Regions from separate parts of the Thalassotalea maritima genome, predicted to be linked through region 2. Evidence: predicted binding sites of a transcription regulator. Region 2 holds the regulator's gene; the other holds the start of a gene.
The links. The regulator MetJ, encoded in region 2, represses methionine synthesis genes. The targets are predictions, from matches to a motif close to TAGACGTCTAGACGTCTA.
Positions count from the first base shown of each region.

Region 1: metK (methionine adenosyltransferase) is a predicted target of MetJ. The motif match lies at 3,022-3,039, and genes of this name have one in related genera.

Region 1 covers NZ_CP166919.1:611,457-617,545, forward strand. The annotation lists gene ACAX20_RS02650 (type IV pilus twitching motility protein PilT) at 1-642, shown strand, start outside; gene ACAX20_RS02655 (PilT/PilU family type 4a pilus ATPase) at 669-1,790, shown strand; gene ACAX20_RS02660 (2OG-Fe(II) oxygenase) at 1,913-2,587, opposite strand; gene metK (methionine adenosyltransferase) at 3,173-4,360, shown strand; gene rsmE (16S rRNA (uracil(1498)-N(3))-methyltransferase) at 4,519-5,247, shown strand; gene gshB (glutathione synthase) at 5,261-6,089, shown strand, end outside.
Region 2 covers NZ_CP166919.1:218,419-224,507, reverse strand. The annotation lists gene metF (methylenetetrahydrofolate reductase) at 1-553, opposite strand, end outside; gene metB (cystathionine gamma-synthase) at 642-1,802, opposite strand; gene metJ (met regulon transcriptional regulator MetJ) at 2,024-2,350, shown strand; gene ACAX20_RS00965 (malic enzyme-like NAD(P)-binding protein) at 2,430-3,683, opposite strand; gene ACAX20_RS00960 (hypothetical protein) at 3,982-4,113, opposite strand; gene ACAX20_RS00955 (adenylosuccinate synthase) at 4,455-5,753, opposite strand; gene ACAX20_RS00950 (DUF2065 domain-containing protein) at 5,878-6,066, opposite strand.

The DNA of each region.
Region 1 (6,089 bases), 390 kb from region 2:
GGTAAATCAACAACGTTGGCCGCTATGGTCGATTATATTAACCAAAACAAACGTCATCACATCTTAACCATCGAAGATCCGATCGAATTTGTTCACGAAAACAAACAATGTTTGATTAACCAACGTGAAGTTCATCGCGATACGTTAAGCTTTAACGCAGCACTGCGCAGTGCGCTTCGTGAAGATCCGGATGTGATCTTAGTTGGTGAGATGCGTGACCTTGAAACGATTCGCCTAGCGATGACAGCGGCAGAAACCGGTCACTTAGTATTTGGTACTTTGCATACCACCTCGGCACCGAAAACCATTGACCGTATTGTCGATGTATTCCCAGGTGAAGAAAAAGATATGGTACGTTCAATGTTATCTGAGTCGTTAAAAGCGGTTATCTCGCAAACCTTATTAAAGAAAGTTGGCGGTGGTCGTGTGGCGGCGCATGAGATTATGATCGGCATTCCAGCAATTCGTAACCTGATCCGTGAAGATAAAATTGCGCAAATGTATTCAGCTATCCAAACCGGTATGTCACATGGTATGCAGACCATGGATCAGTGTTTACAAAATCTATTAAGCCGTGGCCTTATCACCCGTGAAAACGCAATGGCGAAAGCGGTTGATAAAAACCAGTTTAGAGTTTACTAAACGCTTGCGTTTAAAGAGGTAGCACGATGTATTTACACACGTTACTCGAGTCGATGGTAAACCAAGATGGTTCGGATATGTTCATTACCGTGAATATGAATCCAAGTGCCAAAATCAATGGCGAGCTTACCGCTATTGATGACAAACCATTGAGCTTTGACGATGCCTTAGAGCTCGTCGAAAGCTCTATGAACGACAAGCAAAAAGACGAATTTCATACCAGCAAAGAATGTAACTATGCGATTGCTGTTGACGGTATTGGCCGGTTTCGTATTTCCGCATTTTGGCAACGAGAAATGCCAGGTATGGTGGTGCGTCGTATCGTCACTGATATTCCCGATGTTGATAAGCTAGGCTTGCCATCGGTACTCAAAGAATTGGTGATGTCAAAGCGTGGTTTAGTATTGTTTGTTGGTGGTACAGGTACCGGTAAATCAACGTCGATGGCATCACTGATTGGTTATCGTAATAACAATGCTCGAGGACATATATTAACCATTGAAGATCCAGTGGAATTTGTCCATGAGCACGGTAGTTCGATGATCACCCAACGTGAAGTTGGTATGGATACGGAGTCGTTTGAATCGGCTCTGAAAAGTTCACTCCGTCAAGCACCAGATGTGATTCTAATTGGTGAGATCCGCTCACAAGAAATCATGGAACATGCATTGAGCTTCGCTGAAACCGGACATTTGTGTATTGCGACCCTGCATGCCAACAACGCCAACCAAGCGATTGACCGTATCATGCACTTAGTGCCTGCTGAACAGCACCAAAAACTACAGTTTGATTTAGCACTTAACTTACGCGGTATTGTTGCTCAACAATTAGTACCAACCCGTGATGGTCAAGGACGCCGAGCGGCGATTGAGATTTTACTCAACTCGCCATACATTGCGGAGTTGATCAAAAAAGGGCATGTCGGTGAGATCAAAGAAGTGATGTCAAAATCACGCGAGCAAGGCATGCAAACTTTTGACCAAGCATTGTTTGACTTGTATGAGTCTGGTGATATTAGTTACGCTGATGCCTTGCATCATGCTGACTCGCCGAATGATTTACGCTTAATGATTAAGTTACGCACTAATGAATCGGGCGGTATGGGCGGCTTACGTGGTGTCACTTTAGATGGTGATGACGCGGAGTAATCTGTCGCTTTGAGTTGTTTCGAATAATAAAACGTGGCTACCGTTATGGTGCCACGTTTTTTTTAAGTTACTGAGCTCTGCTAACTTAGTTTTTAGCTAACTTGTTAACCTAGTCTTTTGGCTTAGCGCGGAGGATCTAATTTATTGTCTATCGATGTATTGACTCGGTACCAGCCGGCAATAGAATAGCGATCTCGATTTGCAGGCAATACTTCGTGCGGAAACTCTTCGCTCAAAAACACCACAATAGTTCCGTATAACGGGATAACTTTTATGCCTTGTTTGTCGTCATCATCTCGATAAAGAACTAACTCACCCTTATCGCTTGCTTGCCAGTGCGGATTTAAGTAGGTGACCATCGATAGCACACGATTGGTCTCACCCCGAAAGGCATCGTAGTGACGCTTATAGTAATCTCCTGGCGCATAGTGGGCGAAATGACTTTCAAATGAGAATAAGCCAAGGAACAGGCGGCGATTAAGGTAGCTTTGCAGCTCGGCAGCCCAATCTAACCATAATTTTCCGGCGTCAGATTCTCCGGTAATCCAGCATATTGCATCGGTACGAACAAACTCATTTTTCAGATAGTCCCGATTGCGACCGATGCCAGCATCGAGATACTTATGAACATGTAAGTTTTGTTGATAACAATATAAGGACTCAGCGATGTCTTCAGGTAATGCTGAGGGTTGAATGCTATAACCATGTTGCCAAATGTCATCAGCTATTTTAGCAAACAGCGCTTGCCAGTGATTATTGCCGTTTTTGGCATGATTCAAAGTGTGTAATGCGGCCAATATTATATTCCTAATATGCACATTGTTATTATTGATAAATACACATATAGCGACAATGGATCGCGCTAATTCATTGCCCCAGACACGCAAGTTAATCTGAGCTTTATCCTCAACATCTATAGTTTATGCATCAGTTTAAAGTGATGAGTAAACACGAGTAGGTATGAGGCAATTGCTAGGGTGGGCTGGGGTTAATCTTTAGTTTACAGGCAAATATTAAAAAGCGTTATTTATTCTGTCACTTACTTCGTTTTAGCGATCTATATAAAAATATAAAATATTACTGCCACAGGGAGAAGCAACAGGGCTAATTAAGGGGCACTAATAGTGCGAAAATTTAGGGGGGATATTTACCTTTATCGACCCGGTATGCTGCAACGACTGGTTTACTAAGAGCAAAAATTATCTGCTATCTTTCTTGGTTGTTTTGTTTTTAGACGTCTAGACGTAAAAGTGTAGATTTATTTTCAAATCCTGTGTAAAATTCACCGAAATTTACAATCTTGTCTATTATTTATTCACTTAATTGTTTTGCTGCTAATGACAGCAACCAGCTCGTGATAAATTAGTTTAAGTAGAGGCGTTATGGCTAAACATTATTTTACCTCTGAATCAGTTTCTGAAGGTCATCCGGATAAAATTGCCGATCAAATTTCTGATGCGGTGTTAGATGCGATTATTGCACAAGACAAACATTCACGTGTTGCGTGTGAAACCATGGTTAAAACCGGTGTTGCAATCATCTCTGGTGAGGTGACGACAGAAGCATGGGTTGACCTTGAAAAGATAACTCGTAAGGTTATTACCGATATTGGTTACACCTCGTCAGAAGTTGGCTTTGACGGTGAAACGTGTGGCATTATGAACCTTATTGGTCAGCAGTCACCTGAGATTGCCCAAGGTGTAGACCGTGCAAAACCTGAAGAGCAAGGTGCCGGTGACCAAGGTTTGATGTTTGGTTATGCAACAAACGAAACGCCATCATTAATGCCAGCTCCTTTGTACTACTCACACCGTTTGGTTGAGCGTCAAGCTGAAATGCGCAAATCTGGCGTATTACCATGGTTACGTCCTGATGCTAAATCACAAGTAACGTTTATTTATGAAGACAACAAACCAGTAGCAATCGATGCGGTTGTTTTGTCAACGCAACACGCTCCAGACATCAGCCAAGAAGATTTGTATGATGCGGTAATGGAAAACATTATCAAGCATACCTTACCAGCTGATTTGTTAACGGAAGATACCAAATACTTTATTAACCCAACCGGTCGTTTTGTTATTGGTGGACCGGTAGGTGATTGTGGTTTAACTGGTCGTAAGATCATCGTTGATACTTATGGTGGTATGGCACGTCACGGTGGCGGTGCGTTCAGTGGTAAAGATCCATCGAAAGTAGACCGCAGTGCAGCCTACGCAGGCCGTTATGTCGCGAAAAACATCGTTGCAGCGGGTCTTGCTGATCGTTGTGAAATTCAAGTGTCTTACGCGATTGGTGTTGCTGAGCCAACATCTATCTCTATCGAAACATTTGGCACGGGTAAGTTAGAAGAAGAGAAGTTGATCGCATTGGTACGTGAGCACTTCGATTTACGTCCTTACGGTATTACTAAAATGCTGGACTTGTTGCACCCAATGTACCAATTAACAGCAGCATATGGTCACTTTGGTCGTGAACCTTTTGAAATGACCGTGGGTGACGATACCTTTACTGCATTTAGCTGGGAAAAAACCGATAAAGCTGACGCTTTACGCGCTGCTGCTGGTTTATAATTACCGCTGAATTTATTAACGAAAAACCGGCATTTGCCGGTTTTTTTATGCCATTCAAACAGCATGCGCTTATTCTTTAAGCGAGCACCCTCATCGCTCTTGTTTTTTGTCACGACAAGCCCTATCTTGTATGCATAACTTGATTACCAGAAAAACGTGTGAGTAACGCAAGATTTTATCAGGCTGGCGATTATACGGTCGGCCAAACAATCACTTTATCCGATGATGTGTTTGGGCATGTTATTCGGGTTCTTCGCTTAAAACAAGGCGATACTATTTATCTTTTTAACGGCGATGGCCACGATTATCAAGCGACGCTGGTTGAGGTTAGCAAAAAACAGGCTGTGGCGGATATTACGCAAGCGATAGCTATTGATAATGAGTCACCACTGAGCATTCATTTAGGCCAAGGTATCTCTCGAGGCGATCGTATGGACTTTACTTTGCAAAAGTCGGTTGAGCTCGGTGTAACCAAAATTACCCCTTTGTTTACTGAGCGTTGTGGCGTCAAACTCAACGCTGAACGTCTTGAGAAAAAACGTCAACAGTGGCAAAAAATAGTGATCAGTGCTTGTGAGCAAAGTGGCCGAGCGGTGGTGCCTGAGGTAATGCCAGCGATATCGCTACAAGAATGGTTGGCGCAGCCGACTGCAAGTTTAAAGTTGAATCTTCATCCTAAAGCGCAATATTCAATTGGTAATTTACCGCATCAGGCAAGCGCCACGCGCTTGTTGATAGGCCCTGAAGGAGGTCTTTCCGATGATGAAATTAGCGAAGCAAACGACAGTGGCTTTGTTGATGTGCTATTAGGGCCGCGTGTACTGCGCACCGAAACCGCTGCTTTAGCAGCAATTACCGCCTTGCAGTGCAAGTTTGGCGATATGTAATAAAGGAAAATTTATGTCTTTACGTATTGGGGTCGTGATGGACCCAATTGAAAATATTAACGTTGCCAAGGATTCGTCATTAGCTATGATGCTCGAGGCACAAAAGCGCGGCCATCAATTGTTTTACATGAAAATGGAAGACTTGTACCTTGAGCAGGGAGAAGCTCGTGCTGAGGTTAGCAAGGTGACCGTTTATGATGACGAAAGCCATTGGTATGATATCGAATATAATGACGATATCGCTTTGCATGAGATGGACGCGATTTTAATGCGCAAAGATCCGCCATTTGATACCGAATATATTTATGCGACCTATATGCTGGAGCGGGCAGAAGAAAAAGGTACTTTGATTGTCAATAAGCCGCAAAGCTTGCGCGATTGTAATGAAAAATTATTTACCGCATGGTTTAGCCAGTTCACGCCAAAGACCATAGTGACCCGCAGTTCGACCCGTATTCGAGAATTCCATAAGCAGCACCAAGATGTGATCATTAAGCCGCTTGATGGCATGGGTGGTTCATCTATTTTCCGCATGGGCAAAGGTGAAGCGAATGTCGGAGTTATCATTGAAACCTTGACCAATCACGGTAGCATGTATGCCATGGTGCAAGAATACATGCCTGAGATTGTCGATGGCGACAAACGAATTCTGATTGTCAACGGCGAGCCTATGCCATATTGTTTGGCGCGAATCCCTGCGCAAGGTGAAACTCGTGGTAATTTAGCCGCTGGCGGTCGTGGTGAAGCGAGACCGTTATCGGCGGCAGATCGATTGGTCGCTGAAACCATTGGCCAAGAGTTGAAAAAGCGTGGTTTGTATTTTGTTGGTTTGGACATGATCG
Region 2 (6,089 bases):
AGAAAAACTGGGTGATCGCACGCGTTGCACCGGCATCGACTTTACGCTTTAGATTCACCAAATCAGCCTGCGCATTTGATGCCTCCGGATGAGTTTCAGGGTAAGCGGCAACCGAGATTTCAAAATCGGCAACCCCTTTAAGAAGCGTCACTAAATCATTGGCGTACATATCAGGCTTTGGCGAACCATCGGGTAAATCGCCACGCAGGGCAACAATATGGCGCACGCCACTTTGCCAATAATCTTTAGCAATCGTGATTAGCTCATCGCGACTGGCATCGATACAAGTGAGGTGCGGCGCGGCTATAAGACCGGTATCTCGCTGTATTTTTTTAATAACACCATGAGTGCGATCGCGAGTTCCACTGCCTGCACCATACGTTACTGAAACAAAGCTTGGTTTCAGTGGCGCGAGGCGGTCTATTGAACTCCACAAGGTATTTTCCATTTGCTCTGAATTTGGCGGAAAAAATTCAAACGACACATTTAAGTCACGGTCAATATCTCGTACCGTTCGATTAAGCAATTCCAATTGCCTTGCTTTTGCATTCATCGACTAAATCCTCTTTATTTACTCATTTTGTCTTCACTAATATGTATACACTGACGCTAAGCCGTTAACGGTAAGTTGGCTTTTGTTATCAACTATCAGCCATCGCATCTAATGCCCGTTGTAAATCAACCAATAAGTCTTCGCCATCTTCGATCCCCACAGATAGCCGCAATAGCGACTGGCTAATTCCGGCTTGTTTTTGCGCTTCTGCATCCATGCCCGCGTGGGTCATAGTCGCTGGATGAGCAATCAAACTTTCAACGCCGCCCAGCGATTGAGCCAGTGTAAATAATTGCAATGTTGCCAAGAACTGACCTACTTGTTCGTCGTTACCGGCTAACTCAAACGAGATCATCGAGCCAAAGCCTGCTTGTTGTCGCTGAGCAAGCAGATGTCCAGGATGATCGACAAGCCCTGGGTAATAAACCTTGCTTACCGCTTGATGATTGCACAATAAACTAACTACCGCTTGTGTGTTTGCAGCGTGCTGTTTTAAACGCACAGGTAAGGTTTTAATACCACGCAATGTCAAATACGCATCAAACGCACTACCGGTAATGCCAATACAATTTGCCCACCATGCCAACTCGTCGGCTAATGCTTGTTGTTTGCATACAACTGCGCCACCAACAACATCAGAATGGCCATTAATGAATTTGGTGGTAGAGTGAATCACCATATCTGCGCCAAACGCCAATGGTTGTTGTAAAAGTGGTGATAGAAAGGTGTTGTCTACCGCAACAAGTGCACCTACGCGCTTGGCGGCCGCAGCGATTTGCTCGATATCAACAATACGCAATAACGGATTACTCGGTGTTTCGATTAATACCAATTTCGGCTTTTTCGCGAGAGCCTGCGCTAACGCGGTTGCGTCGCTCTGATCAACAATATCGAGATGGAAATGACCACGCTTTGCGAGGTGGACAAACAGCCGATAACTGCCGCCGTAACAGTCATGTGGAATAAGCAGTCGATCATCTTTGCTCAGCAATTGACAAATAAGGTGAATCGCCGACATCCCGGTATTGGTAACGACAGCAGCGTCACCACCCTCAAGCTCAGCAAGTACTTGCGCTAGCGTGCTACGAGTTGGGTTTGCGGTACGGGAGTAGTCGTACTCTCTTTTTTGTTTAAAACCCTGCAAACTGTATGTACTTGATAAATGCAAGGCTGGGACCACTGCACCGTGATGTTGGTCACTGTTAATGCCGGCCTGTACTGCCATAGTTTGCTGCTTGTCATAAGCCATGGTGCATCTCCAAAAACAAAATTGGATGTTTAGACGTCTATCCAATCTAGGACGAATTTTCACCAAGGTCAACTATTTTTAGCCATCTATACATCTTTGCCGTTAAAAGTTGACTCATCTACTGGATACAGTACAATTTCATCACACCAGTTAAACCCGCGACATCAATCAGCAAGATGATGACGATGGGACATCTGCAAAGTAATGTTTAGGGAGTCACAATGGCTGATTGGAATGGGGAATACATTAACCCTTACGCACCACATGGTAAGAAAAGCGAACAAGTAAAAAAAATCACCGTTTCGATTCCGTTACGTGTGCTGAAAGTGTTAACTGATGAGCGCACTCGTCGCCAAGTAAACAACTTGCGTCACGCTACCAATAGTGAATTGCTATGCGAAGCGTTTTTACACGCATTTACCGGCCAGCCACTGCCTAGTGATGAAGACTTAGCGAAAGATAACGAGCATCAATTACCAGAGAGTGTTCGCAAGGTGCTAGCCGAAAATGGCATCACTGATTTTAGTGACTATGAACAAGAAGATTAACGCTGAAAGCGTTTAGCGCTAACTAGAACAAAAAAGAAGGCCAGCATTGCTGGCCTTCCTTTTTATTGCTCATTTTTATTTAGGTGTTTTCCATACCCATGTAATTTGCGGGTAGGTCTATTTCAGCAACGCCACTATCAACCGCAGCTTTTGCAACGGCATAAGCAACATTGGCTAATAAACGTGGGTCCATTGGTTTAGGAATAATATAGTCTTTACCGAAGCTTAGCTGCTCACAGCCACTGGCCTGCAATACACCATCTGGCACCGGCTGTTTGGCGATTTCTCGGATTGCATGCACCGCTGCAACCTTCATTGCATCGTTAATGGTTCGCGCTCGAACATCTAATGCACCACGGAAAATAAAAGGAAAACACAACACATTGTTAACTTGGTTAGGGTAGTCAGAGCGGCCCGTTGCAATAATGACATCTCTGCGGGTTGCTAAGGCAAGTTCAGGTTTAATTTCTGGATCGGGATTCGAGCAAGCAAATACAACGGGGTTTTCCGCCATCAACAGCAATTGTTCGGCAGATAACAAGTTTGGCCCAGATACGCCGACAAATACATCGGCCCCCTGCAACGCCTCTTCTATCGTTCGCTTGTCGGTATTATTAGCAAATAGCTTTTTATACTCATTAAGATCATCGCGACGAGTATGGATGATGCCCTTGCGATCTAACATGTAGATATTTTCACGTTGCGCGCCACAACTGATCAACAACTCCATGCAAGCGATGGCTGCAGCGCCAGCCCCTAAACAGACAATTTTAACTTGGCTCAGCTGTTTGCCCTGCACTTCTAGCGCATTAAGCATACCTGCAGCGGTAACAATTGCAGTGCCATGTTGGTCATCATGAAATACTGGGATCTTACAGCGCTCAATCAACGCCTTTTCAATAGCAAAGCATTCCGGTGCCTTAATATCTTCAAGATTAATACCGCCAAAACTGTCACTGATATTAGCAACGGTACTCACAAACTCTTCAATCGTTTTGTGTTTCACTTGAATATCAAACGAGTCAATATCAGCAAAACGCTTAAACAACAACGCCTTGCCCTCCATAACCGGCTTAGAAGCAAGCGGGCCAAGATTACCTAGACCAAGAATCGCCGTACCGTTACTGATCACCGCAACCGTATTGCCTTTATTGGTATATCGATACACGTTATTCACATCATCGGCTATTTCACGTACCGGCTCCGCAACACCAGGGCTATATGCTAAAGCGAGATCTTCCGCCGTTTCAGCTTCGGTGGTGATTGCCATAGCAATTTTTCCAGGCTTAGGTTGTAGATGGTAGTCTAGGGCTTGTTGACGTAAGTCGGTCATTTTTATAATTCTCAATGTTTTTGGGGAGGAACAACAGAAATGTAATGGTACCTAAAAGCTTTCATATTGACCACCAATAAGAGGTACGATGTTTTTCAACAACCTACCAACTAGTAAGCACTTACGAACCTTAATGAGTTTTATTTACATATGAGATCTGTTACAGACATCTTCCGCTTACAACGTTAAAGAATGACGTATTACAAATTGATATGACACCATCAAATTCTTAAAAAGCAAAATAAATCATAAACTTAAAAAATGTTAAGCTAGCGTTCATGTTCAGCGTGGCATGCTCTCAAAAGGTAATACCAGAGCCAGTGGCGTACTCATTGTGAGCATAGCGCTGAACAGCCAGTGCTAACACCTGCTCTGAATTAATAACAACAATATAGGGAGCCCCCATGATTTGAGCATGTTTGACAATCATCTTATTGAGTACAATTGCGCTTGCAACACCATTAAAAGCGCAACAGAGTGATATAACCAGTCGAACCTACTTGTAGCTCGGGTATGCTAGCCATCAATATGATGAAGACCTAACCTTGCAAGGTGAACAATGGCGTGGCTCTTTATCACTTAGCAATAACTGGTATATCAGTGCTCAATATGCAGATTTATCCGATCTCGATACCTCAGAACTGTTAATCCGCGTATCGTTTTAATCTTAAATAACCGGTTAGTGATTTAAGCCATAACGCAGATACAAAAAAGGGATCTTCACGATCCCTTTTAGTTTAGCCATCAGTACGATGAAACGTATTAGATTGATTACTCGTCAAATGGATTAACAAGAATCATAGTTTCAACACGGTCTGGACCGGTTGAAATAATATCAATTGGTACACCTGTTACTTCTTCAAGACGCTTGATGTACGCGCGAGCATTTGCTGGAAGCTGTTCTACAGAAGTAGCACCAACCGTTGACTCGTCCCAACCAGGCATTGTTTCATAAACTGGTGTGATATTTTCATAACCTTCTGCAGCCATTGGTGGCACAGTAAGCACGTCACCTGCTTCAGTTTTATAACCAACACAGATTTTTAGTTCTTTTAAACCATCTAGAACATCTAGCTTAGTTAAACAGAAACCTGAGATTGAGTTAACTTGTACTGCGCGGTGCATTGCAACGGCATCAAACCAACCACAACGACGCTCACGACCCGTAGTTGCACCAAATTCATGGCCAACAGTACCTAAGTGATTACCAATTTCGTCGTTTAATTCTGTAGGGAAAGGACCTGAACCTACACGTGTTGTGTACGCTTTAGTGATACCTAGTACGTAATCTAAGTAACGAGGACCAAAACCACAACCAGTCGCTACACCACCTACAGTAGTGTTTGAAGAGGTTACATATGGGTAAGTACCGTGGTCGATATCTAGTAATGTACCTTGTGCACCTTCGAACATGATTGATTCACCGTTCTTACGTGCTTGGTCTAGGGTCTCGCTTACATCGTTAGTCATCGCTTGGATGATCGGCGCGATTGCCATTACTTGCTCGTATACTGCTTCAACGTCTAATGCTTCAGCCTTGTAGTAGCTCGTTAGTACGAAGTTATGGTATTCCATAATTTCGGTTAACTTAGCTTTGAATGATTCAGCATCAAACAAATCACCAACACGTAAACCACGACGAGCAACTTTGTCTTCGTAAGCTGGACCGATACCACGACCAGTCGTACCAATCTTCTTGCTACCACGAGCCGCTTCACGAGCGTTATCTAGAGCAACGTGATATGGCATGATTAGTGGACATGCATCACTAATTAGTAAGCGCTCACGTACTGGTACGCCACGCTCTTCTAACATGCCGATTTCTTTCATTAATGCAGTTGGGCACAATACAACGCCGTTACCGATCAAACATTTTACGTTATCACGTAAGATACCTGATGGAATCAAATGCAGAACGGTTTTTTCACCATTAACGATCAATGTATGACCTGCGTTGTGACCACCTTGATAACGCACAACATACTTGGCCTTATCAGTTAACAAGTCAACAACTTTACCTTTACCTTCGTCACCCCATTGGGTGCCTAACACAACGACGTTTTTGCCCATAATATACTTTGCAAATCGGAAACAAAATTAGGTGCGCAATACTAGCAAAACTGGCTTTTTAGATCATCTGTTTTGCGCACTTTTTTCAAGCTAAATTGTAAATATATTGCAAGCGTAGCCAAGATTAAGTGTTAAGTAGCCAAATAATAGCGCCTATCGCCACCAACACAGCGCCAATTTGGCGAATACTGTTGGGTTTCTCATTGGCAATTTGCAACATAAAATTACGCCAACGATTAGGAAATAGCAGTGGCCCTAGCCCTTCAAAAATCAACATTAATGCCAATGCCGAAATAATAATATCGACGGTCATAGTCATCCTTGCCTGTTTTCATG